DNA from 2 places in the Bradyrhizobium sp. 76 genome. Region 2 is predicted to be linked to the other one. Evidence: riboswitches for the same ligand, from Rfam matches in the RefSeq annotation. Region 2 holds a riboswitch; the other holds the start of a gene.

Region 1 (16,254 bases), on a different contig from region 2:
CTTGTTCACAAACGCGTTGGCGAAACGCTCCGGCCCATCATGGCTCGGCCCGCAACTCGCGTGCGGCGGCCACCATATTGACGAGCGCGGGACGCACCTCCTCCCACCTTCGCGTTTTCAGTCCGCAGTCGGGATTGATCCAGAGCTGCCGATCGGAAACTCGCTGCCGCGCCAACACAATCAGCTGCTTGATTTCCGCCGCTGCGGGAATGCGCGGTGAATGAATGTCATAGACGCCGGGCCCGATCTCATTTGGATATTTGTAGCTCTTGAAGGCCTCGAGCAATTCCATCTTAGAACGCGACGTCTCGATTGAAATGACGTCGGCATCCATTGCTGCGATCGCATCGATGATTTCGTTGAACTCGGAATAACACATGTGAGTATGGATCTGAGTTCCGTCGGCGACCGGGGAGGAGCAAAGGCGGAAGCTGTCCACCGCCCAATCGAGATAGTTCTTCCACTGCGATTTGCGTAGCGGCAATCCCTCCCGCAACGCAGCCTCGTCGATCTGGATCATGGTCGCTCCAGCCGCCTCAAGGTCGATGACCTCATCTCGGATCGCGAGAGCGATCTGTCGGCATGTCTCGCGCCGCGAGATGTCGTCACGGACAAACGACCAGTTCAGGATCGTCACCGGTCCGGTCAGCATAGCCTTGACGGGTTTTTTGGTCAGAGACTGCGCATAGCGCCACCATTCAACGGTCATGGGCTTCGGCCGGGAGACATCTCCGAACAGGATAGGCGGACGAACGTACCGCGAGCCATAAGACTGAACCCAGCCATGCTTGGTGAAAGCGAAGCCGAACAGCTGCTCGGCAAAGTATTGAACCATGTCATTGCGCTCGAACTCACCGTGTACGAGCACGTCCAGGCCGATATCTTCCTGCCACTTCACGGTACGGGCTGTCTCCGCTTTCAGAAGCTGCTCGTACTGCGTGTCATTCAACGTTCCCCGCGCATGAGCCGCGCGCGCATTCCGGACATCGGCCGTTTGCGGGAAGGATCCGATGGTTGTCGTTGGAAACATCGGCAATGCGAACGAGACGCGCTGGACGTCGGCACGCTGGGTGAACGCGCTGCGACGGCGAAGCATGCTATCGTCGATCGCGGCGATTCGTCCGGCGACATTCGCATTGTGGATCTCGGGCGATGTTTCGCGGGTGACGGCTGCCTCCTCCGAAAGCGCAAGTTCATCGGCCACCTCGGCAGCATGGCCGGCCAGCGCTTTGCCCAATATCGAAAGTTCCTTGATCTTCTGAACTGAGAACGCCAGCCATGTCTTCAGATTGGGATCGAGATCGGTCTCTAGCTCAATGTCGATCGGAACATGAAGCAGCGAGCAGGAAGGAGCAATCTGAACACGGTGCCTGCCCAATTTTTGGACCATAGGAGCAAGTTGGTCGAGCAGCGCCGGAAGATTGGAGCGCCACACGTTCCGACCATCAACGACGCCTAGTGAGACCACGAGATCTCTACGGGTTGTGGCGACAATTGCGTCCAACTGGTCAGGTGCCCGAACCAGATCCACATGAAGCCCGGCAACGGGCAAGGCCAAGGTTGTTTCAAGATTGTCGCCGATAGCCCCGAAATATGTGGCCAGCATTATTTTAAGGGCCGGCACAACCTTTGCGAAATGAGCATAGGCCCAGCGGACAGCCGCCCGCGATGCTTCGTCGACGTCCATCACTAGGCATGGCTCGTCCAGCTGAACCCATTCAGCACCGCGCGAGGATAGTTCGCGGAGAACATCGACATAGACTGGGAGGAGCCGATCGAGCAGCGACAGCGGATTGAATGCGGGATTTGCGCTTTTGCCAAGCTTCAGGAAAGTGACTGGGCCAACTAGGACGGGGCGCGTTTGGTAGCCGAGGCTTTTTGCCTCCTCATATTCCTCGATCGGCTTTCGAGAGGAATACTTAAAGATCTGATCCCGGTGAAATTCCGGCACCATGTAGTGGTAGTTGGTATCGAACCACTTCGTCATTTCCTGAGCGGCTACGCCAGGCCCATGCTGAGCGTGACCACCGTCCTGAGCGCCACGCGCCATGGTGAAGTAGGTCTTGAGCGACACAGGACCTTCGGTCCAGCCGTAGACGTCGGGAATGGCGCCAACCATTAGGCTGGTATCGAGCACATGGTCGTAAAACGAGAAGTCATTCGAAGGAATGACGGTCGCACCGCGGGATTTCTGCCGTGCCCAATTAGCGGCACGAAGTCCACTCCCCGCCTCGAGGAGCTCGGCTTCGCTGGAGTTTCCCGCCCAGTAGCTCTCGAGCGCGACTTTGAGTTCGCGTCGTGGGCCGATGCGTGACGTCCCCAGTGTGGCAACGGGAAGCGAAAGAAAAGACATAGCTCAGACCCCATGATTGGGGCAAAGGCCATGGCGGACGCATGCAGCGAATATCGCGTGAGCGACAGCTGCTTGGCGCACACCGGGACACCCCGCCCGTGGACGATATATTGTCGAGGCAGGTCTCCTGGCTCGCGGGTCGTCGCTGCTGTCCGGCCTTCCCGAAGCCGCATGGCTTCAGTGACTTCGTTGGACAGCGGCTCGCCGCTTACAGTTGCGGGGGCAGCGCCGGCATTGCACCGGCTTCCCTCTTAGCTCCGGATCAAACGAATCCGAAGACCACGACGGCTGGGCATTAGGCGCACGAGGATCGATCCGTCAACCTACTAAGTGTCGCCGCGATATTGCCCAAGCGATTGCGAGCTGTACCAGCTAGGGCACAACGGTCTTACTCCCGGCCTGGTAAAAACGCCTAGATCTGTGGAGCCTCCGCTTGTGAATGCGTCCGTCAACACCCGCTTGGCGTACTCGGATGAGCCAACGCGAGCAGAACGAACGCGGTGGGCGCTTCGACATCTGCGTGATCGCGACAAATCCGGTCTTTTCCGTCAGCAGCTTCTCGAACTCGCCCGCGAGGACGTTTGCGATCATCCTCGGCCGGCATCCGCTTGATCACAGCGCCATGAGGCTCCTTAGGAATTGTCAAGGCCGGATTGCTCCAGGATCAAACGGATGATCAGGCCGGACTGCCCGGACTGCCTGTGTTCGGCGGACCCCGCGACGAGCCGTGAGCTCGATCGCTCCGTGGCGTTGGTCAAGATGATCTCCTTCGGTGTGCCAAGCACTTACGTGCTGAGCGACTTTGGCCGCGCATTCGTTGTTTCCGTCGCCGCTGGCGAGTAGTGCAGCCTGGACGTTGGCCTGCGCGGCATCGCAGGAACAGTTCCGGACGTCAGGATGCGCGCTAACTTGCGAAACTGGAGTAAGCAGCGAGAGCGCGGGCGGCGGGGATCCTGTTACGACCCTAGCTCCATGCACTCGTGCATCGTGACCGTGGGCAAGCGGATGCCCAGCTTCTCGTACGTCTTCAGGATCTCCGGACCGATCTCGTCGCGCGTGGAGACCGTCTCTTCGGCTTCGAAGCGACGTAGCTTTAGATATCCTGCAAGCTGATCTTGGGATATTCGACGCCCGTCCACCTCGCCTCGGCTCGTCAGCCAACGACGATAAGCCTCAACGCGACGACCTGGAGCATCGAGGCGGCCTTGTCATTATTCGAGACAAATTTGACGGTCTCCTCTGACAGAGCCCTTCGAGGGTTTCTCGGAGTCGATCAGCGCCTTAAGCTCATAACGATGTTGATCGACCTCGATGCGCCGCACGCGGAAGGCGGCCTCCACAAGCTCGACATCTACTCCTTCGTGCGCGAAATCGAGCGGTGAAGCCTTCTGGACGCGGGCTGCTTATGTTGTCTTAGACGGGACACAGGTGTCAGGCACCGGACAGACCACAGCGCATTGCGGCGTGTCGGAATGGCCCTCGCACTCCGTACACTTTTTTGCATCGATAACGTAAATGTCGCGCTTGAGGCTGATCGCCGCGTTGGGACACTCGAACTCACATGCCCCACAAACGGTACATTGCGAAGCGACGATCTTGTAAGCCATGCCTTCCGACTCCTTAGGCGAGCGATGCCATTGGCGATCCCTTTCAAATGCCGTGCCAAGGACAGGCGCGCTCAATGATGGGCAACTTGCCCAATGGTGCTGTGCGGGGTCTGAGACCATGTTGCATCTGCGACAGCATGGGCCGCTTCAATATCAAGCCGTGCGAGCCCTCGGGCCCCTACTCCGATAGCCAGTCGCGACTCGACTGCTGCGAGCTTCCGTCGGTTTGTCTGGCATGGCAGCGCGGGGCCAAGCGACGATCGACGATTCCCGAAACCGGCGGCGCGAGTAGAAGCCGCGAGCCGACGCACGTCTACGCCGGATGTCGGCAAACCTCCGGTCACACGCCCTGACCGGAGATTTTGTCCAAGCCGCGCTCACGCCTGCAACGTTAACTCCGCGGATTGACTCGCTGGAGGCTTGCCAAAAGGGCTTTGTGCTACAATAACCTTCGGCATCGCTTCGGAGGGAAATGAAGTTCGGCCGGGAGAAGCGATTCTGGGTTTGCAAAGTGGCCGATTTAATTGCTGTCAGCCGCATGCCTGGTGCCGAGTAGGCATGGCCGCGCGGGCCAGCGCTGGTACGCTTTGCCTGGCTGTGCTCAGTCACTCCTCATGCAACTATTTTGGACGAAGTGGAACAGGGCTGAAAGATGACTGTGCAAATTGCTTCAGCGGCATGGCCTTTCCGAACAGATGGCCCTGCGCAAGGTTGAAGCCGAGTTCGGTCACAGCGATCAGGTCGGCGTGGCTCTCCACGCCTGCGGCGACGGTGCGCACACTGTACTCTTTGGCTAGATCGACGATATGGCGGCACACCGTTCGCTTCAGGGGCCCATTTCCGCAACCGGCGACGTACTGCCGGTCCACTTTTAATTTCATGAACGGGAATTTTTCGAGCCCCATCAGCTGCGGCCAATTGGCGCCGATATTGTCGATTGCAAGGCCAATGTTGTGAAAGCGAACCTCACGCGCGACCTCGATCAGGAGATCTAGGTTCTGGATCGCTTCCTCGCTCTCGATTTCGATCGTCAAGCCGCCGAAAGCGGGGTGCGACGGCATGCGCTGACAGAGATCGCGTACCGCCTGCGGGTCAATCAGGAATGCTGCCGGGAGATTGATGGAGAGATCGGTCGAAGTTTGCTGCTCCAGAAGATACTTCCAATCCTTGATCGCGCGGTCGATCACGAACTGCGACAAGTCCCTAAAATGCGGATCGTGAGCCTCCGGGATGAAATACGCTGGTGGAACAACGCCCCAGGTCGGATGCCGCATTCGCACAAGCGCCTCGGCGCCGCGGCGGCTGAGGGTACACGGGTCAAAGTTCGGCTCATACCAGAGCTCAAGCCAGCCAGCGTGTAAGGCTTCTCCGACATGGACTGCGGGACGGGGCGCCGGCTCTCTGGGCAAGAGCATGGCGACCCGATCGCGCAGCGTCTCGGCTGCAAACGGCGTCCTCAGCGGCGGCAGCATATCAAGTCCATATTCGCCCCCGACCTGCTGCACTGCCGTCATGACGATCGACTCGCGGGCGCCGAACGCCAGCACTCTGCCTGCAAATTCTTCGCGTACGAGTATCTCGAGCAATCGTCCAGGCTCGATGCGATCCGAGCCAATGCCGAGCAGGATCAGATCAGGGAAGTCCGTACAGAGTACGCGCGGCAGCTCGTCAGCAGTCCCGCATTCGCTGATCACAAACCCCATATCCTCTAGCACATCGCGTAGAAAGGCGCGCAGATGCCGCTTGCCCACGGCCACGCACGCTCGCGGCCGCACCTTACGCTGGCCGAAGATTACAGGTTTCCCTCCGACCAGTTCGGCCTGCCCATGCTCCATCGCAACCACTCCCCTTCCGTGAAGGTCCCTTAAACGAGGAGCGAAGGTCCAAACAAGCAGTGCTTGCCATTATCTTTCGATTCTTCGAGGTAAGCTTAAGATAGTGCATTAGCGTGCAAAATCTTTTCGCGATGTTGTTCAGACGATTTTGTCGGGCGCACGCGTATGATACCTGTCCCGGCTCGCGCAACTTTGTACGAGTGACGCACACGAGTGTGGGGAATCTCACCTTCGGACGCGCCGAGCTGATGCGCCCTATGCCACGGCGATGATCATGCTGCAAGATGTACTGAATCGACTCTCGTGAGTGATGATCAGCAATCACTCCTACGAAATGTTTGATCGGCATGGCCGGCCTGCCCACGCGCGAATGTGCCGTCTCGTGGATTCCCTATCTAGTCGAAGGAGATCCAACTGAGTTCGCAGCGGGTCAAGCCGCGGTCGATTCTGAGAACGGCAACAGCTTGCACTTACCTCACCTCTGTTGGTTATAGCGAGTGCGGACGTCCTATTCCCTATCGAGCTTGATAGTTTCTCTCAGTTGCGTTCTCTGTATCCTTCTGAACATGGATATCCTCAAGAGGGACTGGAGGGACTAACGTGACGGGTGTTCGTGTTGGCGCTGAAGCGCAAGGCTTGCCCCACGGGGGCACGGCTTTGCGCAAAGGCGTGCCAGGAGATGAGAACGCGATCGTAGAAGCCGTCGGAAAGCTACTTTCTGAATTAGGTGGTCTCGGACCAGAGTTCAGCCTTGAAGGCGCAAAGCAGACTGCTTTGCGCCTGATTCAGGATCCCGAAGAGGGCTTCATTTTTGTCATCGAGGAACAAGCCACCGGGCAGATTGTAGGGATCGCTGCCATCTCCGCCGTACTGGCCGTGAGAGCAGCTGGAGCGTACGGCGTGCTTCAGGAGCTATGGATTTCTCGGGACTTCCGAAGCTCTGACCGCGGTGGGCATCTGCTCGAGGCGGTACGTTCGGAGGCGAAGCGCCGAGGCTGGCAGATGATTGAGGTTGCGTTGCCCCCTGATGGCTATCCGGCCTTAGAACGGGTACGCCGTTTCTACGAGGAGAGGGGATATCGGGTTGGAGGATTGCGCGCGCGCAAGAGGCTATGACAGTACTGCGACCTCTGCTCCACACTTAAAAGCGCTCCTGGTCCTGTCACTAAAGACTTTCAAGGCAGAAAATCCTGCTGCTTGTTGCTCTCAAAACGAACGCTCCAACGCGTGCGTCGCGGCCGAGGACAATCGAGAACCTCGGCGCTGATGCGGTGCTTACTCCCACTGCGAGCGGGTTACCTCTTCGACTTTTTTGGCGGGTATCAACCATCAAATCGTTCTTCATGGTGCGGAGCGATACGATGGTCTTCTCAAGGCTCGTGGACCGCGAGCGGAAACCTGCCCGGCTAGAAGGCGCGGAGCCAGGTCGGCGGCGGCCCGTTGCGGGCGAAGCCCGACCCAGCCTTACAAACGATAGCCGAGTCGTTCTTTCGTGCTTCCCACACAATGCCGCCAGTTTGGGATCACCGCACACAAATGCGATCCATTCGTCGCCAAGTCCAATGCCTCGGCAACTGGCAAGCCAATCATCTATGGGGCTTCTTCCTGCAACTTGATTCGGTGGACCGTCGCGTAAAGGGATTCGGTACCACGCTGTCGCTCCTGCTGGCGAACGTTCAAGGAAGGTGACGAAATCAGCCATCAACACTGATTCGGTAGAGGATTCCGTAATGAGCAATGTGCCGTTTGCCGCCTCCAATACGAGGTTCGTGCAGGTCGCCCCAGCGCAGGACTTGATGCGGGCGATCGTTTCGCCGTTCGGCGCCATGACGAAGACGTGGCCGAGGGAGGCGAGCGCGACAAAGAGCCGCCCGTTTTGATCCATCGTCAGCCCGTCAGGACCGCTGGTCCCGAAGGACAAGCTGAACCGTCCCACCTTCGCAGTCCCGCCGTCACGCATCAGCGGCACGCGCCAGCTGCTGTTGTCGCGCGTCATTGCAACGAACAACACGGCCTCGTCGGCGCTGAGCACCAGCCCGCTCGGGCTTGGCCAGTTCGAAATCAGGCAATCGAGCCGGCCGGCAGGACACAGTCGGACACCCAGCCGGTCGGATCGTGCACTCCAGTTCGCCCCTGATCGGTGAAATAGATGTCGCCGTTAGTCGCGGTATGCAGGTCGTTGCAGCCTCTGAAGGACTCGCAATTGCGGTTGCCCCAGAAGCGGGCTGATAGTATCCCGCTGCGGATCGAGCTCCATGAGGCCGTTCATGTAGTCGGCCACCAGCCCCCGGCCATCAGGTGCGATCTTCAGACCAATCGGCCAGCCGTCATATTCGATTATCAGAGACCAGATCCCGTCGCGCGAAATCCGGAAAATGCGGCCGAAGGGGATATCGACGACGTAGAGATCCCCGGACTTGTCGAACGACGGCCCCTCGATGAAACAATCCACCGATGGCCTCCGCGGTTGGCATCCGGCCCATTTCGAGGAAACACCACGGCGACGAAATTCCGCGGCATCGACGAGAACACGCGGGTCTCAGCCAGCTGAGGCGGCTTGTCGAGATACATCATGACGGGCCTCCCAGCGTGCGGCGCGGCTGTCCCTCATATTTGTAGCCAAACTGCTTGGGCATCGGTCCCTTGTTACGATCCTTGCGCCTGGTCTGTTCCCAGGCGTGGGCCAGGATTCCGACCGCTCGCGACAGGCAGAAGACGCCGCGCGCCAGCGGTGGCGCGAATCCGAGCTCGCCGTAAATGACCGCGGTCGCGCCATCAATGTTCATTGGGATGAGTTTGCCCTTGCGCTGCTGCATCACCCGCTCGATCGCGCGGGCGGCCTTGGCATAGTCGCCGCTGACACTGCCCTCAGCACTTGCGTCATCCACCAGCGCCAATAGCGGTGCGGCGCGGGGGTCGACCGAATGAAACCGGTGGCCGAAGCCGGGCAGATATTTGCCGCACCTTGCAGTGAAATGGTCAATTGCGGCGGCCGCGGCCTCGCCGATCTCTAGGCCATCGCGCCTCCGCAGCACATCTTCGTAGAGTTCGACCGCCTGCTCCCCTGCTCCGCCGTGCACCTCATCGAGTGTATTGATGGCGGACGCCATCGCACCATTCAGGGGCAGCCCACAGCTCACCGCCATCTGCGCAATTGCGATGGAGGGCGCGTGCGGACCGTGGTCAACGGACGCGACCAGCGCAGCTTGCAGCAGCCGCTCCTGCGCTGGCGTCGGCAGATCGCCGCGCAACATCAGCCAGATCATGGCGGGAAAGGAAATCCGGCCGATCAAATCTTCGATTGGATAACCCCGATAGGCGATGCGACCGGGCGCGATGTCGCAGATGGAGGTTCGCCACCAACGGGCCGCTTGCTGCCGCAATTCTTCTTCGCTCATTTGCGGTTCCGCCCCTTCAACCCTGCCATTGCCGATCGCCGCAAGCCGTCGAATATCATGATATTGGTCCGTCCGCGGCTACGCGGACGGGCAGGAAATCAGCCGCCCGTTGCTTTGGCGTCCCGACGGCCCGGGTTGAGACCAGCTGCTCGACCTCCGCATACGAATAGCCGAGCCGCTGCAGCCATCGCTCGGTGTCTGCTCCGAGCGTCGCAGGTGGTGAAGGCACCGAAAACTCCTCATCCAGCCGGAAGCCCGGCCGCATGATTCGTAACGGCTGCGCACCATCTTGTTCTGGGGCCAAAGTCTCGACGAATCCGCGCTCGAGGAGCTGTGGCTGCTGCAAGATTTGGGAGACCGTCAGCACGCAGCCTGCGGGGACTCCAGCCAGATTCATTTGGGCCTCCCATTCTTCAGCGGGCTTGCAACTCAACGCCTGGTTCAACTCCGTGTTCAGCGCTGCGCGATGGACCTTGCGCATCTCGCGCTCAGCAAAGCGTGGATCCGTCTTCAGGTTCGGTCGGCCAATCAGGTCGCATAGGGCTTGGTACTGCTTCTGCTCGTTGGCGGAAATGTTCAGCGGGCCTGTTGCGGTGCGGAACGTGCCGGAGGGAGCCGCGGTGAAGTTCTCGTTGCCGATGGGCTGCGGTTCCACACCAGCGTTCAGGTGGTTGGAGACGACCCATCCCATCGCTGCAACGGTGGCTTCGAGCAGGGACACGTCAATGAACCGACCGCGGCCGCTATGCCGCTGTTCGACCAGAGCCGCGGCGATGGCAAAGGCAGCAGTGAGTCCCGCAATCGTGTCCGAGATTGGAAAGCCGGTGCGCAGGGGAGCCGAGGCCGTATCGCCAGTGACGCTCATGGCACCAGACAGACCCTGAACGATCTGGTCATAGGCCGGACGGGCGGACCATGGCCCGCTCTGCCCAAAGCCGGAGATCGCGCAGTAGACGAGACGCGGGTTGTGCCTGCTGAGCACATTAAAGCCTAGGCTAAGCCGTTCCATCACCTTCGGCCGGAAGCTTTCGAGCACCACATCGGCTTCCTTGACGAGTCGCAAGAATACCTCGCGGCCCGATTCCGACTTCAAGTCCAGCGCCACGGATTGCTTGCCGGCGTTCACCGCGACAAAAGAGAGGCCCTGCAAGCGCTCTGCCCTTTGCGGATCGGCGCCGAGGCGCCGCGCGAGGTCGCCGCCGTTCGGATTTTCGACTTTGATGACCTCCGCGCCAAGACGCGCGAGATGATAACCGCAGAACGGACCGGCCAACACGTTCGACAGGTCCAGGACGCGGATGCCGGTGAGCGGCAGAGACATCTGAAGACGCCTTCCTTTAGGTGATCCGATGGTGAGGGCTTGGCCGGCTGGCAGCTATTTCAGTTGTTGTGCGGCGCGTTCCGCAAAACGATTGGTGAAGGTTTTGTTCAAGTCGATCTTTGCGGCAGCAATTTTTGGATCAAAGTCGCTTAGGACGGCCAGCGGGACCTTGGCCGCCTCGATGTCCATCTGTCCGGTTGGCGAGAAGAGCGCTTTCGATGCGTTCATGATTTCGATATTCACCTCGCGATTGTCAGTCTTGTAACCAGGAGGAATCGTATCGACGAGCTGCTCCGTCGGCGTTGCGTTGATCCAGCGGTGAGTTTTGAGCAAGGCGTTGACCAGGCGCTGGACCGTTTCGGGATTTTTGTCGATGAAAGTCTGCTGAAGGTAGAGACACGCGGTCGGATAGGACCCGCCGAAGGCCTGCTTTGAGCCTTCGATCGTGCGCGCATCGAACAGCGCTGTCGCGTTCTTTTTGCGCGCGAGAAGCGTCGCGATGGGATCGAAATAGACCAGGGCATCGACGTTCATGGCCTCAAGCGCCACCATGCCCGGTGCGCCGCTGCCGACGGCAATGATGTTGACATCGCGTGAACCCAATCCTGACTTCTTGATGTAGTAGCGCGCCATACTCTCCGTCGATGACCCCGGCGCCGTGATCCCGAGCCTGAGCCCCTTCAGGTCGGCGCCGGATCTGACCTTGTCGGCGAGGTCGCTGCGGACACCGAGCAGGACGCCGGGAATGTCATTCAGCAGGAACACGCAGGAAATTTGCTTACCCAGCACCTGCATCTGAATGGTATGATCGTAAAAGCCGATAGTCCCGTCGACAGAGCCGCCGATCAGGGACTGCAGAGCCTTTGAGCCACCGGCCTGGAAGTTCTCGACGGTAACGTCAAGGCCTTCTTCCTTAAAGGAGCCAAGCTTCACTCCAAGTTCGACAGGCATATAGTTGAGGATTTGTGACCCCACCGCGATCTTCAATTTTGTTTTCTCGGGCTCGGTGGCATGCGCCAAAATGACCGAGAATGCGGCCAGCGCCACCACCGGCATCAATCTTATGGAAACGTGCATGCGAACCTCCATAATTGAGGGGAGAGCGTACGATCAGCTTTCGTGCGCAGGCGCCGGCCGCCAGACCAGGAGCCGCTTTTCCGCGCAGTCGACAATGGCATCGAGGACAACGACGAAGGCGGAGAGAACGATAATTCCTGCGAACACTCCGGTCGCATCGAGGACGCCTTCGGCCTGCGCAATTAAGTGCCCCAATCCTGCGGACGAGCCGAGATATTCCGCGACCACGGCTCCCATCACAGCCATGCCGACGGACACCCGCAGGCTCGACAAAATCCAGGTCGTGGCGGACGGCAGGTAGACGTGCCGTAGCAGGGACGACTTCGATGCACGCAGCAGGCGGGCATTCGCCAGCACGACCGGATTGACCTCGCGGACGCCCTGGAACGTATTGAAGAATGCGACGAATAGAACCAGCGTGACGCCGAGCGCAACCTTGGAGGTGAGGCCCAATCCGAACCAGATGACGAAAATGGGTCCAAGCAAGATCCGCGGGATGGCGTTGAACATCTTGATAAAGGGCTGAACGACTTCGGCAGCAAATGGGCTTAAGCCCAGCCAGATCCCAAGCGCTGTGCCGATCCCGATGCCAGCCAGGAACGACAGGACCGTCTCCAGCAATGTTATGCCAATATCGCCCCAAAAGTCCGCCGTCGACATCCACTCCCCGATCCTTACGACAAGTGTCGACGGTGCCGGAAAGAAGAAGGGATCGATCAGTCCGGCCCAGACGCCCAATTCCCAGATCAGGATCATGCCAAGCAGGATGGCGAACTGCGTGAGAGCGACCCTACCCCTGCGTGACATAGCTTTTCTCCACTTCGGCGCCGAGCAGCGACCAAATTTCACGATAGAGCGCGACGAATTCGTCGGTGGTCTGCAGCGCAGAAACATCGCGCGGACGAGGGAGCGTGATCCTGACGTCGGCAACCATGCGGCTGGCGGGACCGGCAGACATCACAACGACGCGGTCCGCCAGCGTGATCGCCTCATCGAGATCATGGGTGATGAAGATGAGCGAGCGCCGGTCCGCCTGCCAGAGGTCGAGCAGGATGCGGTGCATGAGTCGGCGTGTGTGAACGTCCAGCGCGGAGAACGGCTCATCCATGAGAACGATTTTGGGCTCCATGATGAGGGTTTGTGCCATCGCAACGCGCTTGCGTTGGCCGCCGGACAATTGATGCAGATAGCGCTCCTCGAATCCCTTCAATCCGACCTTGGCGAGCCAGGGCCGTGCCTGCTCGCGCGCTTTCGCGACCGACCTGCCCTGAAAGACGAGCCCGAGGCCGACATTGTCCTGGGCGGTCTTCCAGGGCAGCAGCCCTTCCTGTTGAAGCATGTAGCCGGACTGACCGTTCAGGCCCGTAAGAGACTTGCCGAAAATGCGAACGTCGCCGGCGGCGGGCTTCAGCAGTCCGGTGACAGTGTTGAGAATGGTCGATTTTCCGCAGCCGGTCGGCCCCACCACTGCAACGAATTCCGTCTCGGCCACCTGGAGGTTCATGCTTTTGACTGCCGTGAAGTCGCCGAAGCGAATCATGACGTCGTGCAAGTCCACGGCAAGTCCCGGCCGCCCCATTGTTTCGCTCCATAGAACTTGTTCTGAAACCTGGAACCGAGTAGCTCGCGTTCTCACGAGGAGTCAATCGTATTCTGGCGTGCAGGATTGTGCTCGCGCTAACTTGGGTGGACTCCTGGCGTCATTTTGACTATTGGTTCTGCAGAGCAGAACCAGAGGTAGCGATGGTAAGAACAGGGGTTGATGCGGTCGGGCGGGCACTGGCAATCCTTAAGGCATTCGACCCGGAGCGCGCCGCGATGACGCTGACGGAGATTGCGAATGCGACTGACCTCTACAAGAGCACAGTCCTTCGCCTTGCCGCATCTCTGGAGGCGGATGGCTTCCTGGTGCGGGGTACGAACCGGCTATTTCGACCCGGACCGGAGCTATGGCGCCTTGGGGCGCTCTATCAGCGCGGGCTCGACCTTGGTGACCTGATCAGACCCTCGCTCCATCGTCTGGTCGAGGCTACCGGAGAGACCGCATCCTTCTACATCGCGGAGGGCGACGAGCGCATCTGCCTTTATCGCGTCAATTCTCCGCGTTCGGTCCGGCATCACCTCGAAGAGGGTCACCGACTGCCGATTGACCGCGGCGCTGCCGGCCGTGTTCTTACCGCCTACCGCGATTCTGCATCAACTGATGGAAAGAAGGTCAGAGATCGTGGCTTCTACGTCTCGATCGGCGAGCGGGATCGTGAGGTCGCGGCCGCAGCTGTGCCTGTGATCGACGTTCATGGCCAATTGCGCGGCGCTCTCTCGGTCTCCGCCATTCGGAGTCGGTTTGATGCAGATGCTCGGAAGGCTGCGATTCTAGTTCTGAAGTCGGAGGCTAAAGCGCTGATCGGTCTGCTGCCCGCAAGCGAGCGCTGAACTACAATGGCAGCGTTCCGTTCATGACGCACAGCTCAGCGGGTGCCGCCAGGGCCTCTCCTAAGCGCAGCGTGCATTTTTCACATTGTTGAGGAGCATCGGGGCGCGAATCGGCGAGGCGTTCTTTTGCAACAAGAATTTGGTGGTGGAAGGAATGCCCTGACAACGACAGAGCGTCGTGCAGTGGTGACGCCCCTGAAGCCGTTCCTGGAGCCGTCCAAGTGATCCCGCCGCAGATCATCCTCGAGCTCGACGCCACCCACCTGTACACGGGCATCAGGAGGGAGGCTTCTTCAAAGGCTACGCTGCTGGATATATGTGCTGGTGTTCTGGAGCCGGCATCTGCTGAGGGCCAAGCTGCGGCGCGCTGACATCGATGCAAGCGCGGCCAGAACGTTGCGCAGATTGTGCGGCCGTTCGACCCATTTGGCCACCATCTTCGGCGTGGTGTTGAACTGGCGCGCGGCGGCGTGCATTGCTCAGTGCCGTTTCCACACACCGCACCATGGCCTCTCGACCTTTCGGCGCTCCTTGAGAGCTTCTGGCAGGCTCGACATCCGCCTGATACGCCGCCTATCTCAGTCCGTCATCACCCAGCTTATTCAGAGATCGAAGTGATCGATGATGATCTCGGTCGTTCAGCCGCCGGCTGCTTACACACGCCGGCTTCGAGCGAATGGTAGCGGAGGTTTGCCTTGGTAGGGTTGGTGCGGTTTGCGCCCGCGACGTCTCGCGCTTCGCTCGCAACAGTCGGGATTGGCAGCAACTCATCGAGATGTGCCGCGTGGCCGATACCGGTTCTGGTCGATCAGGAGACCATCTAAGCGCTGAGGCATGGCAACGACCGCCTGCTGCTCGGGGTAAGGGGCAGCCTCAACGAGTACGAACCGGATCTGTTGCGCCAGCGCTCGCTCTCGGCACGCTGTGAGAAGGCGCTCCGGGACGAGTTGGTTATGGCAGCGCCCGTCGGCTTCATGAAGCCCGGCGACCGTTATGAGAAAGACCCGGATCGGCGCGTCCAGGATCAAGATGGTGTTCGACCAGGTCGAGGAACTGGGCGGATCGCGACAGGCGCGTTGCTGGCGCCACGGGTCCAATCTCGATCCCGGTGAAGCAGACCAACGGGGACACGGCCCGGCGGCGACCACACTACTCCGCCATCGGCAGGCTTAAACACCGGGATATGGTAGTTCGAGCGCATTGATGTGACGCGCTCGGGGTACGCGATTGCCGTTGCCGGTCTTGAGGCCATTGCGATTGAGGGGGCGGCAATGAGATCGTCGCTGGCGATCAGCACCAGTCGGCGCGCGGTTGGATGGTGTCGGCGGAGAGCATCACGCAACTGATGCCGCCGTTCTTTAGCTCTCTTGCCGGCCGCGGTTGCAGCGGCGATCGCCCCGGGGACCGACGACACCAAGCGGCGCTTCCTCGATCACCGCGCTGAACGATGCGGAGTTGCATGCCCTACACCGGCGTATTGAGGGGCGATGGGACAACTGTTCGAAGCGCGACGCCCTGTCGGACGATAGCAGCGCAGACTGTCAGTCTTGAGACAAATGTCAGCAACTTGACGCTACACACCTCACGGAGTGCCTGCAGAGCTTCGAACTCTCTTCGGCACGAGGTTTGCTTTACTCAGTCATCATCATCACCACGCAGTGCGATGGTCTTCGGGACGGGCTCGGCGCATCGCCGTTAGCGTCTGGTCCGCCCCGACGTTTTGCTGCGGCGATAACTTAAGGGCGCTCGGTTGTCGACCGAGAAAATGCAGGGAAGGAAGTATTGGTGCGATCTGGAGTTTTTCTTTCGGGAGCCACAACAATTGCGCTCATCGCAACCGGTGCAGCCAATGCGGCGGACCTTGAGCCAGAAGTGAAACTGCCACCAGCAGTGTGGAGCTGGTCCGGAGGCTATATTGGCGGGCACGTCGGCGGTGGGTACGGCCGAACCTCCTTCGGTAATCCCTACGGTCCGTCAATCTATGGCGGCGTCGTCGATACCCCAGTGTTCCTCGCAGGAGGCCAGATCGGCTACAATTGGCAGAAGAACGGCTGGGTCTTTGGCGTCGAACTAGATGCCAGCGGCGCTGTCTCCGATGGCACAAATACTTGTCTGGCCGCCTCCGGCTTTGTTGTGAGCGCAAACTGCACGGCTGGTCCAAACCTCTTTACCACCGGGACCGGTCGCGTCGGTTACGTGTTGGACGCTCTCGGCCATACGCTGGCCTATC
Region 2 (16,254 bases):
ACTAGTGTCGGACGCCAAGCTGGTGTTGAGTTACGCAACCGGCATCGCGGTCGGCGGCGTTGCGTTGAAGCTCGCGGTTGAGACCGTGCGCGAGCAGGGCATCACGTCGTTCGCGGCGCGCACGCTCGCCACCACGGGCCTCGTGTTCATCTTCTTCGAGATCCTGCCGCACTTCCCCGTCGGCGTCTCCGAAGTGCACTTCATCCTCGGCTCGACCCTGTTCCTGCTGTTCGGAGCTGCGCCAGCGGCCTTCGGCCTCGCGTTCGGCCTGCTGTTCCAGGGCATCTTCTTCGAGCCGCCCGATTTGCCGCAATTTGGCATGAACGTAACCACGCTGCTGGTGCCGCTGTTCGCGATCCAGGCGATTGCCACGCGGATCATTTCGCGCAACACCGCCTATGTCGATTTGAAGTACCGCCAGGCACTGGCGCTTTCGACGACGTATCAGTTCGGCGTCATCGCCTGGGTGGCGTTCTGGGCGCTTTATGGCTCCGGTTTCGGCGCGACCAACCTCGCCAGCATCGCGACGTTTGCGGCGTCCTACGCGCTGGTCATTGTGATCGAGCCGCTTGCCGATCTCGGCGTGCTGGCGCTGGCAAAGTCGTTGCGCGGCGTCACGGCGCCCGGCCTCGTCACGCCGCGCCTGCATAACGCGGCCTGAGAGACAAGCGAACGGGCGGCCGTCATGGCCGCCCTTCGCAACCGCGATGTTCACGCTCTCCCTGATAGGCATCGGTTGCGGCAATCCCGATCAGCTGACGCGCGCCGCGATCGGTGCGATCAACGCGGCCGATCTCGTCCTGATCCCGCGCAAGGGGACCGCAAAATCCGATCTCGCCGATCTCAGGCGGACGATCTGCGCGGATGTGCTCACCAATCAAACGACGCGCATCGCCGAGTTCGATCTTCCTGTGCGCGACGCGGCTGAAGCGGATTACCGCAAGGGCGTGGATGATTGGCACGATGCCGTGGCCGCGACCTGGTCGCAGGCGATCGCCAGCCATCTTGAAGGCGAGGGCAAGGTCGCGCTGTTGATCTGGGGCGATCCCTCGCTTTATGATTCTTCGCTACGCATTGCGCGGCGGCTCAATCCCTCACCAAGGATCGAGGTCGTGCCCGGCATCACCTCGATCCAGGCGCTGTGCGCGGCGCATGCCATGCCGCTCAACGACATCGGCGAGCCATTCCTGGTGACGACGGGACGCCGCTTGCGCGATGGCGGTTGGCCGGCAGGTGTCGATACCGTGGTGGTGATGCTCGACGGCGGCACGGCGTTCCAGTCGCTTGATCCGGCGGGACTTCATGTCTGGTGGGGCGCCTATCTCGGCATGCCCGATCAGATCATCATGTCCGGCGCGCTGGCCGAGATCGGCCCGCGCATCGTCGCCGTGCGGCAAGAGGCGCGCGAGCGGCATGGCTGGATCATGGACAGTTACATCCTCAAGCGCAGGCCGTAAGGCAAGCGAGGCAGCATGCTCCCTGAATGGGTCACCCAACAATGTCCCGACATCTCCGCTGTCCATCGCGAGGCAGCGATTGCGCGTCAGGCGCAATTGACAAAACCGACCGGCGCGCTCGGCCGGCTCGAGCAGCTCGCCATCGAGCTTGCGGGCCTGCAAGCAACTGAGCAACCGCGCGCGGCGCGGGTGCCGATCATCGTCTTCGCCGGCGATCACGGCATCGTCGTGCAAGGCGTCTCGGCCTATCCGCAACAAGTGACCATCGCGATGCTGGCGAATTTTGCCTCCGGCGGCGCCGCGATCTCGGTGCTCGCCCGCGAGTTAGGCTCTAATCTGGAGGTCGTCGACGCCGGCACGCTGGCGCAGGAGGAGATGGCAGGAATCGTGACCGACAAGCCGCGCAGCGGCACGCGTGATTTCAGCGTCGAAGCCGCGCTCACACCTGTCGAGCTGGCGTTTGCCTTCGAAGCCGGCCAGCGTGCGGTTGCGCGCGCGGAGGCCAATCGGCCCGATCTTCTGATCTTCGGCGAGATGGGCATCGGCAACACCACGACATCGGCGGCGATCGCAGCGGGCCTGCTCGGCGTGAGCGCCGAGGAGATCGCCGGCAGCGGCACCGGCGTCGACGCGGCCGGCCGGGCGCACAAGGCGCGGGTGATCGACGCTGCGATTGCGCGCCATGGCGTTGCCGGCGCTTCGCCTGAAAATATACTGTGCGCCGTCGGCGGCCTCGAGATCGCGGCGATCTGCGGTGCCATCATTGCGGCTGCACAGCGCCGCATTCCCGTGTTGATCGACGGCTTCATCGTGTCGGTGGCGGCGCTGGCGGCTGCGCGCCTCAATCCGTCGTGCCAGTCGTTCCTGCTGGCCTCCCACCAGTCCGCGGAGCAGGGCCATCGGCTGGTGCTTCGCGCGCTGAACGTGCAACCGCTGATCAGCCTCGATCTCAGGCTCGGCGAAGGATCGGGCGCGGCCATCGCGCTGCCGCTGGTGCGATCTGCCTGCGCGCTCCACAACGGCATGGCGACCTTTGCGCAGGCCAATGTGCCTGATCGTCCGGCCTGATCAAATCATCCGCTGGTTGACGGAGACGACGCGCCAACCGGTCGCGAGCCGGTCGACCCGGGTCAGCGACAGCGGATCGATCACGAAGCGCAGGGCCGCTTGTGGCGTCAGATCCAGCGCGATGCACAGCGCCGCTCGGATCGTGCCGGAATGCACGACAAGCGTGGCCGATCCGGTGCCGATCCGGGAGAGACCCAGCCGGACGCGCGTGACCTGATCCTCAAAGCTTTCGCCGCCCGGCGGCCGTCCGCGCGCCGGATCGTTCCAGAACTGCGCATAGGCCTCGTCACCAGCCGCTGCGAGCTCGTCATGCCGACGGCCGGTCCAGTCGCCAAAATCCTGCTCGCTGAATTCGCCTACCTGCATCGGTTCTAGCCCCAGCGCGCGCGCCGTTTCGACCGTGCGCCGCGACGGGCTCGCAAAGCTCGTGGCGTCCCGCGGCAGGTGCTGCCGCAGCGCCTCCAGCTGCGCCCGATCGCCGAGATCGGCCGGCGCATCGGCCGCATGAATCGTCCCTTTGACGCCGTCGACGGGCGCATGCCGTATCAGCCAGAGGAAGGTCTCGCCTTCCATGCTTATCTCCAAGGAAGTTGGTCGCTGTGGCGATAACGCCAACAGGCACATTGACTCTGTCTGGGTCGTAATCCTAGATGCTCGCGACGGTTTCCCCGAGAGGGGATGAAAAGGGAATGCGGTGCGGGGACTTCGTCCCCAATGCCGTGGCTGCCCCCGCAACTGTAAGCGGCGAATCTTGCGTCACGAGCCACTGGGTATCTCGGTCCCGGGAAGGCGATGCAAGGTACTGACCCGCGAGCCAGGAGACCTGCCGTCAGCCGTGGTCACACGCGAAGATGTCGGTCGGGGAGTACAGACATTCGGCTTCATCGGAAGGCTGCAAAGCCAGAAGATGGGACCTTGGTTCGCTGTGACGTGCCACTGACGTCATACCGAGGTCTGAACCATGTTTTCCGTCCATGCCACCCGACTGCGCAGATTCCTGCTTGCGTCCGCAGCGCTCACATCCCTTGCCGTCCTTGATCTGCCCGCCGCGCTGGCGCAGCAGGCTCGCGAACCTCTGCCACCGGTCGAGATATCACCCGCCCAATCCCGCAAGCTGGCCAGGCCGGCCGGCCGGGACGCGCAGAGCCCACGCCGCGCAGCTGCGCGCCGGCCGGCGGCTGCATCCGCAGCGCCCAAGCCCGTCGTGCCGACCGCAGCGGCGCAAACGCCGCTCAACACCAATGCAATCGCCGTAAGCGCCTCGCGTCTCGGTCTGACCGTGAGAGAGATCCCCGCCACCGTCGAGGTGATCTCGGCCGAGACCATGCGCGAGCAGGGCTATCGCACCGTCTCCGAAGTGGCCCAGGGTGCCGTCGGCGTCACCTCCGGGGACAATCCGGCCGAGCCCGGGGCGTTCTCCATGCGCGGCTTCACCAACAGCCAGATCAACACGCTCTACAACGGCATCAAGATCGGCCCGCAGAACATGACTTCGCGGGTCATGGATACGGCCAATCTGGAGGCGGTGGAATTCCTCAAAGGCCCGGCCTCGCTGATCTCGGGTGAGGGGGCCGCCGGCGGCGCGATCAACTTCGTCACCAAGCAGCCGCACACCGGAGCGATCCGGAACGAGGCCGATTTTTCCTGGGATTCGCTTAACTCGTTCCGCGCGCATTACGGGTCGGGCGGCAGCACCAACGTAGACGGACTCGACTATCGCTTCGACGTCAGCCGGTCCTCGCTCAACGGTTTTGCCGACGACATCAACACCAAGACGCTCGACGTCTCCGGCCAGCTCAACTACCGCATCTCCGACAGTCTCAAGATCTGGGGCGCGATCGAGTATCGCGAAGACCGTTCGAAAGCCTATTGGGGTGCACCGCTGGTGCCGATCGCCTTCAGCGGTTCGCATGCGACGACGGGAATCGTTTCGGGCAATTACTTCAACAGGACTGATCTTGGGGCTGTCACCATCGACGACCGCACTTTCAACACCAACTACAACGTCCTCGACAATCGAAACGTGGCGCAGGAGGTGTGGCTGCGCGGTGGCTTCGAGCTGAGGCTTGCGCCTGACCTGACGCTGAAAAGCCAGGCCTATGGTTATGGTGCGGAGCGCACCTGGTTAAACAATGAGATCGAGGCGTTCGATTCCACGACGAACAGGGTGTATCGCGAGCGCTTCTATGTCGCGCACAGCCAGCGCCTTGTCGGCAACATCACCGACTTGATCTGGGATGCCAACATCGCCGGCTTCGACAACCGCCTGGTCACGACGCTATCGTCGAGTTACCTCGACTTCGTGAGGCCGGGTGCCGCAAATTTCCCCGATGATTCCGTCTCGCTGGTCAATCCCGATCGCGGCTATTACGGCTTGCTCACGACTAAGCAGCAGACCGCGCGGATCGACGACGAGGCGCTGTCGTTCGAGGACCGGTTGAAGTTGACACGGACCTTTGCGCTAGTCGGCGGCCTCCGCGTCGAGCATATCGGGCTCGACCGCAACTCGACCGACAAGACCGGGCTCGTGAACGCGGGTTTCCCGTTCTCGCAATCCTGGGTCCCGACGACGGGCCGTATCGGCTACACGTGGGAAGCCGTTCCGGGCCTGACCTTTTTCAGCCAATACGCGACCGGCGCCGACATCGCAGCCAACAACATCTTTCTGCTCAATCCGACCGATCCGCTCAACCTGACCACCGCGCGCACCTACGAGACCGGCGTCAAGCACCTGTTCTGGGACAATCGGGCGGAGTGGTCGTTCTCGGCCTATGACATCTTGCGCACGAACGTCTATGCGGCGGCAGGCGGCATGCAGCTCAACCTCGCCGGGCGGCAGGAGTCGAAGGGCGTCGAGCTTGCCGCCTCGGTGCGTCCGATCGAGCCGCTGCGCCTCTGGGGCAACATCGCCTATGTCGACGCCCGCTATGCCGATTACGATTTCGTCGGCGGCTCGTTCTCCGGCAATACGCCGCCGAACGTGCCGCGCGTCGTCGCCAATGCCGGCGCGTCGTACCGTTTCTTCGCGCCCTGGGCGGTTGAGATCGGCATCATCGGCCGCCATGTCGGCGACCGCTACAACACCGATGCCAATGTCTTGACGCTGAAGGCCTATACAGTGGCCGATGTCTACGCCTTCGTCGATATCCCGAAGACGGTGTTCAACGCGGTCGACCAGGCCCGCCTGACCTTCCGGGTGCGCAACATCGCCGACAAGCGTTACGCGATCTGGGGCGATCCGTTCTATCCAGACCAGATCCTGCTGGGTGCGCCGCGGACCTATGAGATCTCGGCCGCGTTCAAATGGTAGGACGCTGATCGATGATGCGCGCGATCGTCCTGCTGCATCGATGGCTCGGGATCGCGTTCTGCCTGCTGTTCGCGATGTGGTTCGCGACAGGGATCGTGATGCACTTCGTTCCGTTTCCGTCCCTGACGGAAGCGGAACGCTTTGCCGGCCTCGTGCCGCTGGGTCGCGGTGAGACGACGATCGCGGTCGCCGATGCTGTTGCCGCGAGCGGGATCGCGGATGCGACGCGCGTTCGCCTGATCCAGCGCAGCAACGGACCAGTCTATGTCGTTTCGGGGCCATCGCGCGCAGGCGCAGTCCTCGCCGCCCACGGGGTCGACGCGTCGGTCGCGTCTTCCGACGTCGCGCTGGCCATCGCGCGGGATCACGCCCGCAGCCGCGGGCTGGATGCCGCGCGGGCCGCGATCGTCGCACGCGCGTACTACGACCAATGGAGCGTGCCGAACGGCTTTGACCGCCACCGGCCCTTGTTTCGGGTTGCCCTCGGTGACGCCGGCGTGACGGAAGTCTATGTCTCCTCGCTCACCGGCGAGATCGTCCTGGATACGACGCGCCGCGAGCGCGGATGGAATCTCGCCGGAAGTGTCCTGCACTGGATCTATCCGACAGTTCTGCGAAGCAATTGGTCGCTGTGGGATCGGGTGGTCTGGACCTTGTCGCTGCTGGCCCTGATCGCAGCTTTGCTTGGCGCTGTGCTCGGGCTTGCGCGGATCAAACCTCGAGGCGGTCTGATCGGCTCGCCCTATCGTGGCTGGCATGCCCTGCATCATCTCATCGGCCTCGCGGCCATGGTGTTCGTACTGACCTGGATTTTCAGCGGCTGGCTCTCCATGGATCATGGGCGGCTGTTCTCGCGTGGGCAATTGACCTCGGCTGAATCCAGCGTGATGAACGCTTCACCGAACTGGGGGGCGGCTGCATCGCTCGATCGGCAGCCTATATCGCCGTCGACCCGCGAGATCGAATGGTTTGCCTTCAACGGCACTCTCTATCGGCGGGACCGGACGGGCCTTGCCGGCCAGACCTTGATCAAGGCAGGCGACGCGCCCCGCGATGAACCAACGGGATCTCTGGATGGGCAGGAGGTCCAGGGGCTGACCGCGCGCCTCGCGGCCGGCTGCGGCGCACCGTCCGTACTTGCCGACAACGACGACTATCCCGCGCAGTCCAATGTCCCGGGCGCCCCGGTCTACCGCTCGTCCTGCGGCGACCTCTGGTTCGACATCGACGGCGCCGACGGCAATTTGCTGCAAAGGCTGGATTCGTCGCGGCGGGCTTATCGCTGGTTCTACGGCGCGCTGCACACGCTGGATTTTCCGGTCCTGCTGACGCGTCCGCGCCTGCGTGATGCCCTGATTGTCGGGCTGTGCGCGTTGGGACTGATGTTCTCCGTCACTGGGATCGCGATTGGCTGGCGGCGCCTGCGGTCCTGACCAATGAGCGGTGGCGACCTGGTTCCAGGCCGACCAGGCGCCCCGGTCGCGCGACTTCTCGCGAAGGGGCGAACTTGAGCGGGTGACCGGCCGGGAGCCACTTGCGTCCGTTTGCGCCGTTGGAATATGAAGCGGGTGGTGCTTATAGTGCCGCGCCAACAAGCTCATCGTTTTGCAGCGCAGTGCAGGGAGGAAGGATCTGATGTCGACGGCCCTGCGCATCGCTCATGGCGCTTTCGGCAGGGTCGCTCTGCTCGACATGGACCGTTCGCTGGTCCGACACGCTCATCACCATTGCCATGTCCTGCTCAAGGTCGAGGGCGCCGACACCCAGTTCCTGGTCGGCGATCAGGTCACGCCGCTCACCGACACCGCCGCCGTGCTCGTCGACGGCTGGAAGCCGCATGCCTATGTGCACGACGCCGATCGTCCGCGTACCCTCATCATGGCGCTCTATATCGAGCCGAAATGGCTGAAGGAGTTCCGGCCGGGATGGGCCGCGAGCGGCGCACCGGGCTTCTTCGAGCGACCGTCGGGCGAAGTGTCGCCGCGTATCCGTCAGCTCACGCTGCATCTCGCGGCCGAAATGATGGCAAATCCCGACGCGGTGCGCACCCACGAGCAGACACTGTCTGACCTCATGATTGCCGTGATCGAGCGCTTCACGCCCTGGCGCAGCTTTCCGACGTCGATCCGCGGCATCAGCGCGGTGAGCTGCGACTGGCGGATCCGCCGCGCGATGGATGCGATGCGGATGCACGAGTCACATGGCAATGTCGACCAGTTCGCGAAGGGCGCGGGCCTGTCGCGCGCGCAGTTCTTCCGCCTGTTCGAGACCTCGCTCGGCGTTTCGCCGAAGCTCTATCTCAACGTCGTTCGCATGGAGCGTGCGCTCGACGCGGTGATGCGCGAGGAGACGCCGGTCGGTGAGCTCAGCGAGCGCTTCGGCTTTCCGGAGCCCGCGCATTTCACGCGTTTCTTCCGCGATCATGCCGGCGTCAGCCCGCGCGAGTTTCGCAACGTCTCGCGTCTTGCCGGTTGATATTGCGTCGCACGCTTTCGAATGAGACGATTTGGTAAGTCTTGAGAGCGGGCGGTATGGCCCCCGCATGCCCCGTCCTGACATCTGGCACCGTCGCGTCAAAGAACGCGTCGGGAGGTATGCCGGGACATGGTGCAGGCTGCGGTTAAATCCGCAAATTCAGTCGATCAGAGCGGCGACAGACCGTGGGTCGGGCGTTCGATCGAGCGCGTCGAGGACGCTGCGTTGCTCAGCGGCCGCGGCCGCTTCATCGACGATCTCGGCGTTCAGCCCGGCACGCTGCACGCGGCAATCCTGCGCTCGCCGCACGCGCATGCCGATATCCTTTCGATCGACATCGAAGCCGCCAGGCGACTGCCGGGCGTTGCTGCGGTTCTGATCGGCAGCGACGTCAAGGCGGTTACGACAAGTCTCGTCGTCGGCGTGAAGGCGCCGGTCGAGTGCTGGCCGATCGCGATCGACCGCGTGCGTTATGTCGGCGAGCCCGTGGCCGTGATCGTTGCCACCGACCGCGCCCGCGCCGAGGATGCGGCCGAACTCATCAATGTCGAATATCGCCCGCGTGCGGCGGTCGTTGATCCACTCGGGACGCTTGCGCCCGGTGCGCCTGTTCTGCACGACGGCTTTCCCGGCAATCTCGCCAGCGACCGCACCTTCCGTTACGGCGACCCCGGGAAAGCCTTTGCGGATGCGGCGCATCGCTTCTCCATCGACATCCGCTATCCTCGCAATTCCTGCACGCCGATCGAGACCTACGGCGTCGTTGCCTCGCACGAGGCCGGGGAGGACGCCTTCGAGGTCCTCGCCAATTTCCAGGGCCCGTTCAGCATCCACACGGTGATCGCGCGCGCGTTGAAAGTGCCCGGCAACCGGCTGCGGCTGCGCACGCCGCCGGATTCCGGCGGCAGCTTTGGCGTCAAGCAGGGCGTGTTTCCCTATATCGTGTTGATTGCGGCTGCAGCCCGCGTCACGGGACGGCCGGTGAAGTGGATCGAGGACCGGCTCGAGCATCTCACCGCATCGGTGTCGGCGACCAACCGCGCGACGACGCTGTCGGCGGCGGTCGCAGTCGACGGCAAGATCCTCGCACTGGACTGGGACCAGGTCGAGGATTGCGGCGCGCATCTGCGCGCGCCCGAGCCGGCGACGCTCTACCGCATGCACGGCAACATGACCGGCGCCTACGACATCCGCAACGTCAGGATCCGTAACCGCGTCGTCGTCACCAACAAGACGCCGACCGGCCTCAACCGTGGCTTTGGCGGACCGCAGGTCTATTTCGCACTGGAGCGGCTGGTGCAGCGCATCGCGGTCGGCCTCGGTCTCGATCCGCTCGATGTCATCAAGCGCAATCTGATCGATGCCGGCGCCTTTCCCTACCGCACCGCGACCGGAGCGCTGCTCGATTCCGGCAACTATCAGGAAGCGGTCGCGCGTGCGATCGAGGGCGGCAGGCTGGCCGCGCTCAGGTCGAAACGTGACGAAGTGCGCGCGCGCGGAGGGCTCTACGGCATCGGCTTCACCGCCGTCGTCGAACCCAGTGTCTCCAACATGGGCTACATCACGACCGTGCTGACGGCGGCTGAGCGTCGCAAGGCTGGGCCGAAGAACGGCGCGCAGGCGACGGCGACGGTCGGCCTCGATCCGGTCGGCAGTGTCACCGTCCATGTCGCCTCAGTGCCGCAAGGGCAGGGCCATCGCACCGTGCTGTCGCAGGTCGTCGCCGACGTCTTCGGCCTTGAGCCGAAGGATATTCGCGTCAACACCGAGATCGACACGGCCAAGGACGCCTGGTCGATCGCGTCAGGCAATTACGCCAGCCGCTTCGCTGCGGCGGTGGCCGGCACTGCAAAGCTCGCGGCGGAGCGCGTTGCCGGCCGTCTCGCGCGCATCGCCGCGAGCCAGCTGAACGTCGAGGCCGCCGACATCGTGTTTGCGAGGGGCTTCGTCGCCTCGAGACACAATCCCGAGAACCGGATCGCGTTCTCGCGCGTCGCCGCCCTCAGCCATTGGTCGCCGGGCTCGCTGCCCGACGATGCCGGCCAGACCATCCGCGAGACCATGTTCTGGACCCCGCCGGAGCTGACGCCGCCCGACGAGGACGACCGCATCAACTCCTCGCTCTGCCACGGTTTCATCTTTGACTTCTGCGGGGTCGAGATCGACCGCATCACGCTGGGGACGCGGATCGACCGCTACGTCACCATGCATGATTGCGGCACCATCCTGCATCCCGGCATGGTCAACGGCCAGATCTGCGGCGGCTTTGCGCAGGCGTTGGGTGCCGCGCTCTACGAGGAATATGCCTACGCCGAGGACGGCAGCTTTCTGACGGGAACGCTCGCCGACTACCTGCTGCCGACCACCACCGAGGTACCGGAGCCCGAGATCATCCATATGGAGACGCCGTCGCCATTTACGCCACTCGGCGCAAAAGGTGTTGCCGAAGGCAATTGCATGTCGACACCGGTGTGCCTCGCCAACGCGGTCGCGGATGCGCTCGGCATTGCCGATGTCACTTTGCCGCTGGTACCGGCGCGCCTTGCGGAACTGGTGCGCGGCGCGGAGCCGCCGCCTCCCGCGGGCGGCGCGATCGCCTCACCCGTGCGGGCAGGTGCCCGGCGCTTGCGGGGCGAGGGGCAGGCGTCGGTGGTCGGCGCGCCCGAGCAGGTCTGGGCGATGCTGCTCGATCCCGCGACGCTGCAATCGGTCATTCCGGGCTGCCAGCGCGTCGACAAGGTCACCGACACGCTTTTCCGAGCCGACGTCACGCTCGGCATCGGCCCCGTCACCGGACGCTATCGCGCCGACGTCGAGCTGTTCGATCTCGATCCGCCGCGCGCGGTCACGCTGCGCGGAGGTGCCACCGGCGCGCTCGGTTTTGGCAGCGCCGAGGGACGCGTCATGCTCGCCCCTGACGGTGACGGCGGAACAAGGCTGACCTACAGCTATGACGCCGCCATCGGCGGCAAGGTCGCGAGCATCGGCGGCCGCCTGCTTGACGGCGCGACTCGCGTGATCATCGGCCAGTTCTTCACTGCGTTGGCCCGCAAGGCCGGCGGCGGCTTCTCGTTGTTCGCGGTGCTGGCGAAATTCGCCGGCCTGTTCGGGGGGCGCCGATGAAGCCGCCCGCATTCGATTATCTCCGCGCCGAGGCGACCAGCCAGGTTCTCGACGTGCTCGCGCAGGAAGGCGGCGACGCGCGCGTGCTCGCCGGCGGCCAGTCGCTGATGGCGATGCTCAACATGCGGCTCGCCAAGCCGAAGCTGCTGATCGACATCATGCGCCTGAACGAGCTCCGCAGGATCGAGCGGAAGGGCGATGCCGTCGTCATCGGCGCCGGCGTGCGCCAGGCCGATCTGCTGGCTTGGCCGCATCTCGCCGGGACGCTGCCATTGGTGGGCTTGGCGCTGCCCTGGGTCGGGCACATGCAGACCCGCAGCCGCGGCACCATCTGCGGTTCGCTCGCGCATGCCGATCCCAGTGCCGAGATGCCGCTCGTGCTGGTCGCGCTCGGCGGCGAGGTCCATCTACGCAGTTCGAAGCGCCGCAGCAGCGTGCCAGCCAAGGAGTTCTTCGCCGGCATGATGCTGACCACCCGTGCCGACGACGAGCTGATCGAAAGCATCTCGCTGCCGGTCTTCGGGGGATCGCGCTTCGCCTTCCGTGAGGTCGCCCGCCGACATGGCGATTTCGCCATCGTCGCCTGCGCCGCGATGAAGACGCCGACGGGCGTGCGTCTCGCCGTCGGCGGCGTCGCCGACGTTCCGACGGCGCGCGACTGGCCGCGGCTCGACGGGACTGCGCTCGACGATGCCCTCAACGCCTTCGCCTACGAGCTCGGCGCCCGTGACGACGTCCACGCCACCGCGCGCTATCGCCGCGACCTCGTGCGGCTGATCGGCCGCGATTTGATCGGCGAGGTGCTGCAATGAGCCGTCTCAAAGCCGATAGCCGCCACCCCGTCCGTTTCGCTTTGAACGGCGAGCCGGTTGCGGGTGAAGCCGAGCCCCGCATGCTGCTCTCCGACTTCCTGCGCCATCAGCTAGGCGCGACCGGAACCCATGTCGGCTGCGAGCACGGCGTCTGCGGCGCCTGCACCGTCGTCGTGGACGGCATGCTGACCCGGTCCTGCCTCACGCTCGCGGCGCAAGTCGAGGGCAGCGAGATCAGGACGGTCGAAGGGCTCGCGCCGTCGGCCGACCGGCTCGGTGTGCTGCAACAGGCTTTCCGCCGCAACCACGCACTGCAGTGCGGATTCTGCACGCCCGGAATTTTGATGTCGCTCGACCACTATCTCAGCCGCAATCCGGCGCCGACCGAAGCGGACATCCGCGATCTCCTCAGCGGGCATCTGTGCCGCTGCACCGGTTACACCCCGATCATCCGGGCGGCGCTGGAAGCCGCTGCTCAGCTCGCTTCATCCAAAACAGAGACGTCAGATGCTTGATCTCGCCAGCAGCTTCATTGCCAGCGCCGCGCGCGATCCCCAAGCCATCGCGCTGGTCGACGGCGATCTTCGTCTGACGTATCGGCAGTGGTACGGCAAGATCTCGGCGCTCGTCGCGTCGCTCGACCGCCTTGGCCTGAAGCCCGGCGATCACGTCGTGACGCTGCTGCAAAACCGCTGGGAGGCCGCGACGCTGCACTGGGCCTGCCAGTTCGCGGCCCTGGTGATCACGCCGATCAACTGGCGGGCCAAGACCGACGAGCTTGATTTCTGTATCGCGAACGCCGAGGCCTGCGCGGTCTTCTATCAGGACGTTTCTGCCGGCGCGGTGCGGGACTCTGCGCTCGCCGGCCGGCTGCTGCGTGTGTCCGTCGATGCCGGGACGGGCGGGGCGACCAGCTTTTCCGATCTGATCAGGGACAACGTGCCCGACGCCGAGCCGCGAGCCGATGCCGACGCCTGGTCGATCATGCTCTACACGTCGGGCACGACCTCGCGCCCGAAGGGCGTGCCGCGCCGGCATCGCGCCGAGCGCGCCGCTGCGATCGCGCATGTCGCGCAAAACCTGTACGGCCGCGGCGAGCGCACCCTCGGGGTGATGCCGCTCTATCACACCATGGGCGTCCGCTCGCTGCTGGCGATGTCACTGATCGGCGGCCGCTTCATCTGCCTGCCGCGCTACGACAGCGGGCAGGCGCTGGCACTGATCGAGCAGGAAGAGATCACCAATCTTTATCTGGTGCCGACGCTCTACCACGAGCTCGTCCATCACGAGGCCTTTGCCGAGACCGACATATCCAGCGTCCGCAAGCTCGGCTTTGCCGGCGCGTCGATGACGGATGGTCTGCTGAAGAAGCTGAACGAAGCGTTCAGGCCGGAATTGTTCGTCAACCACTACGGCAGCTCCGAGATTTACACGTTTACGATCGACCAGAACGCCGTTGCAAAGCCCGGTTCGGCCGGCAAGGCCGGGCTGAACCAGCATGTCAAAGTCGTGCGCATCGGCGCGCGCTCGGTCGCGGATCTTGCTGCGGACGGCGAGGAGGGCGAGATCATCGCAACGCTTGCCGGCGACGAAGCTTTCGAAAGTTACTGGCGCCGCCCCGAAGCCGACGCCAAGTCGCTGCGCGAGGGCTGGTACTTTACCGGCGATACCGGCTTCGTCGATCCCGACGGCGATCTCTTCGTCACCGGCCGCGTCGACGACATGATCATCACCGGCGGCGAGAACGTCTCACCGGTCGAGATCGAGAGCTGCCTGTCGCTGCATCCCGCCGTCGACGAGGTCGCGGTGGTCGGCGTCGCCGACGAGAAATGGGGCAAGGTCGTGGCGGCCTTCGTCAAGCGCAATCGTGTGGTCTCCGACGTGGAGCTGGAGCAGTTCTGCCGCACATCGGGCCTGGCCAACTTCAAGCGCCCGCGCCGCTACGTCTTCGTCGATTCAATTCCGAAGTCGCCGGTCGGTAAGCTGCTGCGGCGATTGCTCGTCGCCGGAGAATACGAGGCCGAGCGCCTGCCGCCATCGGACGCCGCCTGATCCCACGTATCAACAGAAGGAAGCAACATGCCGACGCCCTACAATTTCACCGATCCCCGGCTCGCCAAGCTCGACGGATTCAAGGTCGAGATCGACGAGGCGCATGAGCGCGCCGACATCATCCTGGGGCGTCCGCCCTACAACGTCGTGGCGATGCCGCAGCGCGACCAGTTGCGGCTGACCTTCGAGACGCTGGACGAGGATCCGCGGGTCCGCATCATCGTGCTGCGCGGAGAGGGTGAGCATTTCTCCAGCGGCGGAAATATCGGCGGCTTCATGGAGGCGAGCCCCGAGCACGTCTCCAAGCTCGCCTGGAACATCGCCGCGCCCGCGCGTTGCGCCAAGCCCGTCATCGTCGCCAACCGCGGTTATTGCTTCGGGGTCGGCTTCGAGCTCTCGCTCGCGTGCGATTTCCGTATTGCTTCGGAGACCACCCAATATGCGCTGCCGGAGCAGAAGCTCGGCCAGATCCCGGGCTCCGGCGGCTCGGCACGCCTGCAGAAGATGGTCGGCATCACCCGCACCAAGGACATCGTGATGCGCTCCAAACGCATTTCGGCCAAGCAGGCGCTGGAGTGGGGCATTGCGACCGAATGCGTGCCGGATGCCGAGCTGGAGAAGGCGACCGACAAGCTCGTCGACGAGCTCCGCACCTTCTCGCCGCTGGCGCAGCGCACGGCCAAGAAGCTCCTCAACGACACCGAGGATTCGACGCTTGCCATCGCCATCGAGCTCGAAGGCCATTGCTACAGCCGTTTGCGCCAGTCGGAGGACTTCAAGGAGGGTGTCGAGGCCTTCAACGCCAAGCGCCCGCCGAAATTCTCTGGCCGTTGATACGCGACAGAACTGCTGCGGTTCGCAATGGCGCGAACCGCGGCGCTATTCAAACGGGGGAGGTAAAACAAAATGGCTGAGATGGATATGCCGGTCGCAGGTGCGAGAGCACCGGCCGATAATAAGCAAATGGTCAACGCGATCATCGCGTCTGTGCTCGGATGGGCGCTCGACCTGTTCGATTTGTTCATTCTGCTCTACGTAGCGCCTGTTATCGGCGCGCTGTTCTTTCCGTCAAGCAATGCGGCGTTGTCGCTTGCCGCGGTCTATGGCTCGTTCGCGGTGACGCTCTTGATGCGGCCGCTCGGCTCGGCGGTGTTCGGGCATTATGCCGACGTGTACGGCCGCAAGCAGGCCATGCTGATCGCCATCGTCGGCGTCGGTATCAGCACGGCGGCGTTCGGCCTGCTGCCGACCATCGCTCAAATCGGCATTTTCGCGCCGATCATCTTCCTGGTCCTGCGCCTGGTGCAGGGCGTCTTCGTCGGCGGCGTGGTGGCGTCCACCCACACCATCGGCACCGAGTCGGTGCCGGCGCATTGGCGTGGTGCGATGTCCGGTCTGGTCGGCGGCGGTGGCGCCGGTATCGGCGCATTGCTGGCGTCCTTCGTCTTCCTGATCACATCCTCGATCTTCCCCGGCGATGCCTTCGCGATCTGGGGCTGGCGCTTCATGTTCTTCTCGGGGCTGCTCAGCTCACTGCTCGGTTGGTTCATCTTCCGGAACCTCGAGGAGTCGCCGTACTTCAAGGAGCTCAAGCGCCAGCAGGGCAACAAGCAGGCGAAGGTCTCGAAGGCGCCGGTCAAGGACGTGTTTTCGGGCGAGTATCGCGGCGTGCTGCTGGTCAACCTGCTGATCACGTTTGGCGGCGGCGCAGGCTATTACCTGACCTCGGGCTATCTGCCGAGCTTTCTGAAAGTGATCAACGCCGTCCCGAACCAGACGTCGTCGCTGATCCTGATGGGCGCCAGCGTGTCGGCGTTCTTCTCGGCGGTGCTGGTCGGCGCGCTGAGCGACCGCATCGGCCGCAAGAAGACGTTTCTTTTGATCGGCGTCCTGGCGGCGGTGCTGTTGCCGCTCTGCTATCTCAACCTGGCTGCCACCAAGGATACGACGCAGATCA

Evidence for each region. A riboswitch is a leader RNA that binds a small molecule or an ion and turns the genes downstream of it on or off. The one in region 2 is predicted to bind cobalamin.
Region 1: it holds a riboswitch for cobalamin, as region 2 does, so the genes downstream of both, metE (5-methyltetrahydropteroyltriglutamate--homocysteine S-methyltransferase) here and IVB48_RS36350 (TonB-dependent receptor) in region 2, are expected to answer to the same signal.

The regions. Positions count from the first base shown of each region.
Region 1 is NZ_JADPIS010000109.1:539,141-555,394, reverse strand. It holds gene metE (5-methyltetrahydropteroyltriglutamate--homocysteine S-methyltransferase) at 38-2,353, opposite strand; cobalamin riboswitch at 2,453-2,652, opposite strand; gene IVB48_RS41220 (hypothetical protein) at 2,986-3,111, opposite strand; gene IVB48_RS32270 (hypothetical protein) at 3,469-3,735, shown strand; gene IVB48_RS32265 (4Fe-4S binding protein) at 3,757-3,960, opposite strand; gene IVB48_RS32260 (EAL domain-containing response regulator) at 4,581-5,795, opposite strand; gene IVB48_RS32255 (GNAT family N-acetyltransferase) at 6,396-6,911, shown strand; partial or broken gene IVB48_RS32250 (SMP-30/gluconolactonase/LRE family protein) at 7,489-8,369, opposite strand; gene IVB48_RS32245 (citryl-CoA lyase) at 8,366-9,193, opposite strand; gene IVB48_RS32240 (CoA transferase) at 9,249-10,514, opposite strand; gene IVB48_RS32235 (ABC transporter substrate-binding protein) at 10,569-11,591, opposite strand; gene IVB48_RS32230 (ABC transporter permease) at 11,625-12,398, opposite strand; gene IVB48_RS32225 (ABC transporter ATP-binding protein) at 12,382-13,170, opposite strand; gene IVB48_RS32220 (IclR family transcriptional regulator) at 13,335-14,024, shown strand; gene IVB48_RS32215 (hypothetical protein) at 14,318-14,500, opposite strand; gene IVB48_RS32210 (outer membrane beta-barrel protein) at 15,810-16,254, shown strand, end outside.
Region 2 is NZ_JADPIS010000149.1:179,724-195,977, forward strand. It holds gene IVB48_RS36330 (energy-coupling factor ABC transporter permease) at 1-661, shown strand, start outside; gene cobF (precorrin-6A synthase (deacetylating)) at 708-1,457, shown strand; gene cobT (nicotinate-nucleotide--dimethylbenzimidazole phosphoribosyltransferase) at 1,473-2,525, shown strand; gene IVB48_RS36345 (histidine phosphatase family protein) at 2,526-3,098, opposite strand; cobalamin riboswitch at 3,169-3,371, shown strand; gene IVB48_RS36350 (TonB-dependent receptor) at 3,487-5,835, shown strand; gene IVB48_RS36355 (PepSY domain-containing protein) at 5,847-7,268, shown strand; gene IVB48_RS36360 (AraC family transcriptional regulator) at 7,471-8,310, shown strand; gene IVB48_RS36365 (molybdopterin cofactor-binding domain-containing protein) at 8,440-11,433, shown strand; gene IVB48_RS36370 (FAD binding domain-containing protein) at 11,430-12,245, shown strand; gene IVB48_RS36375 ((2Fe-2S)-binding protein) at 12,242-12,760, shown strand; gene IVB48_RS36380 (AMP-binding protein) at 12,753-14,297, shown strand; gene IVB48_RS36385 (enoyl-CoA hydratase-related protein) at 14,325-15,131, shown strand; gene IVB48_RS36390 (MFS transporter) at 15,204-16,254, shown strand, end outside.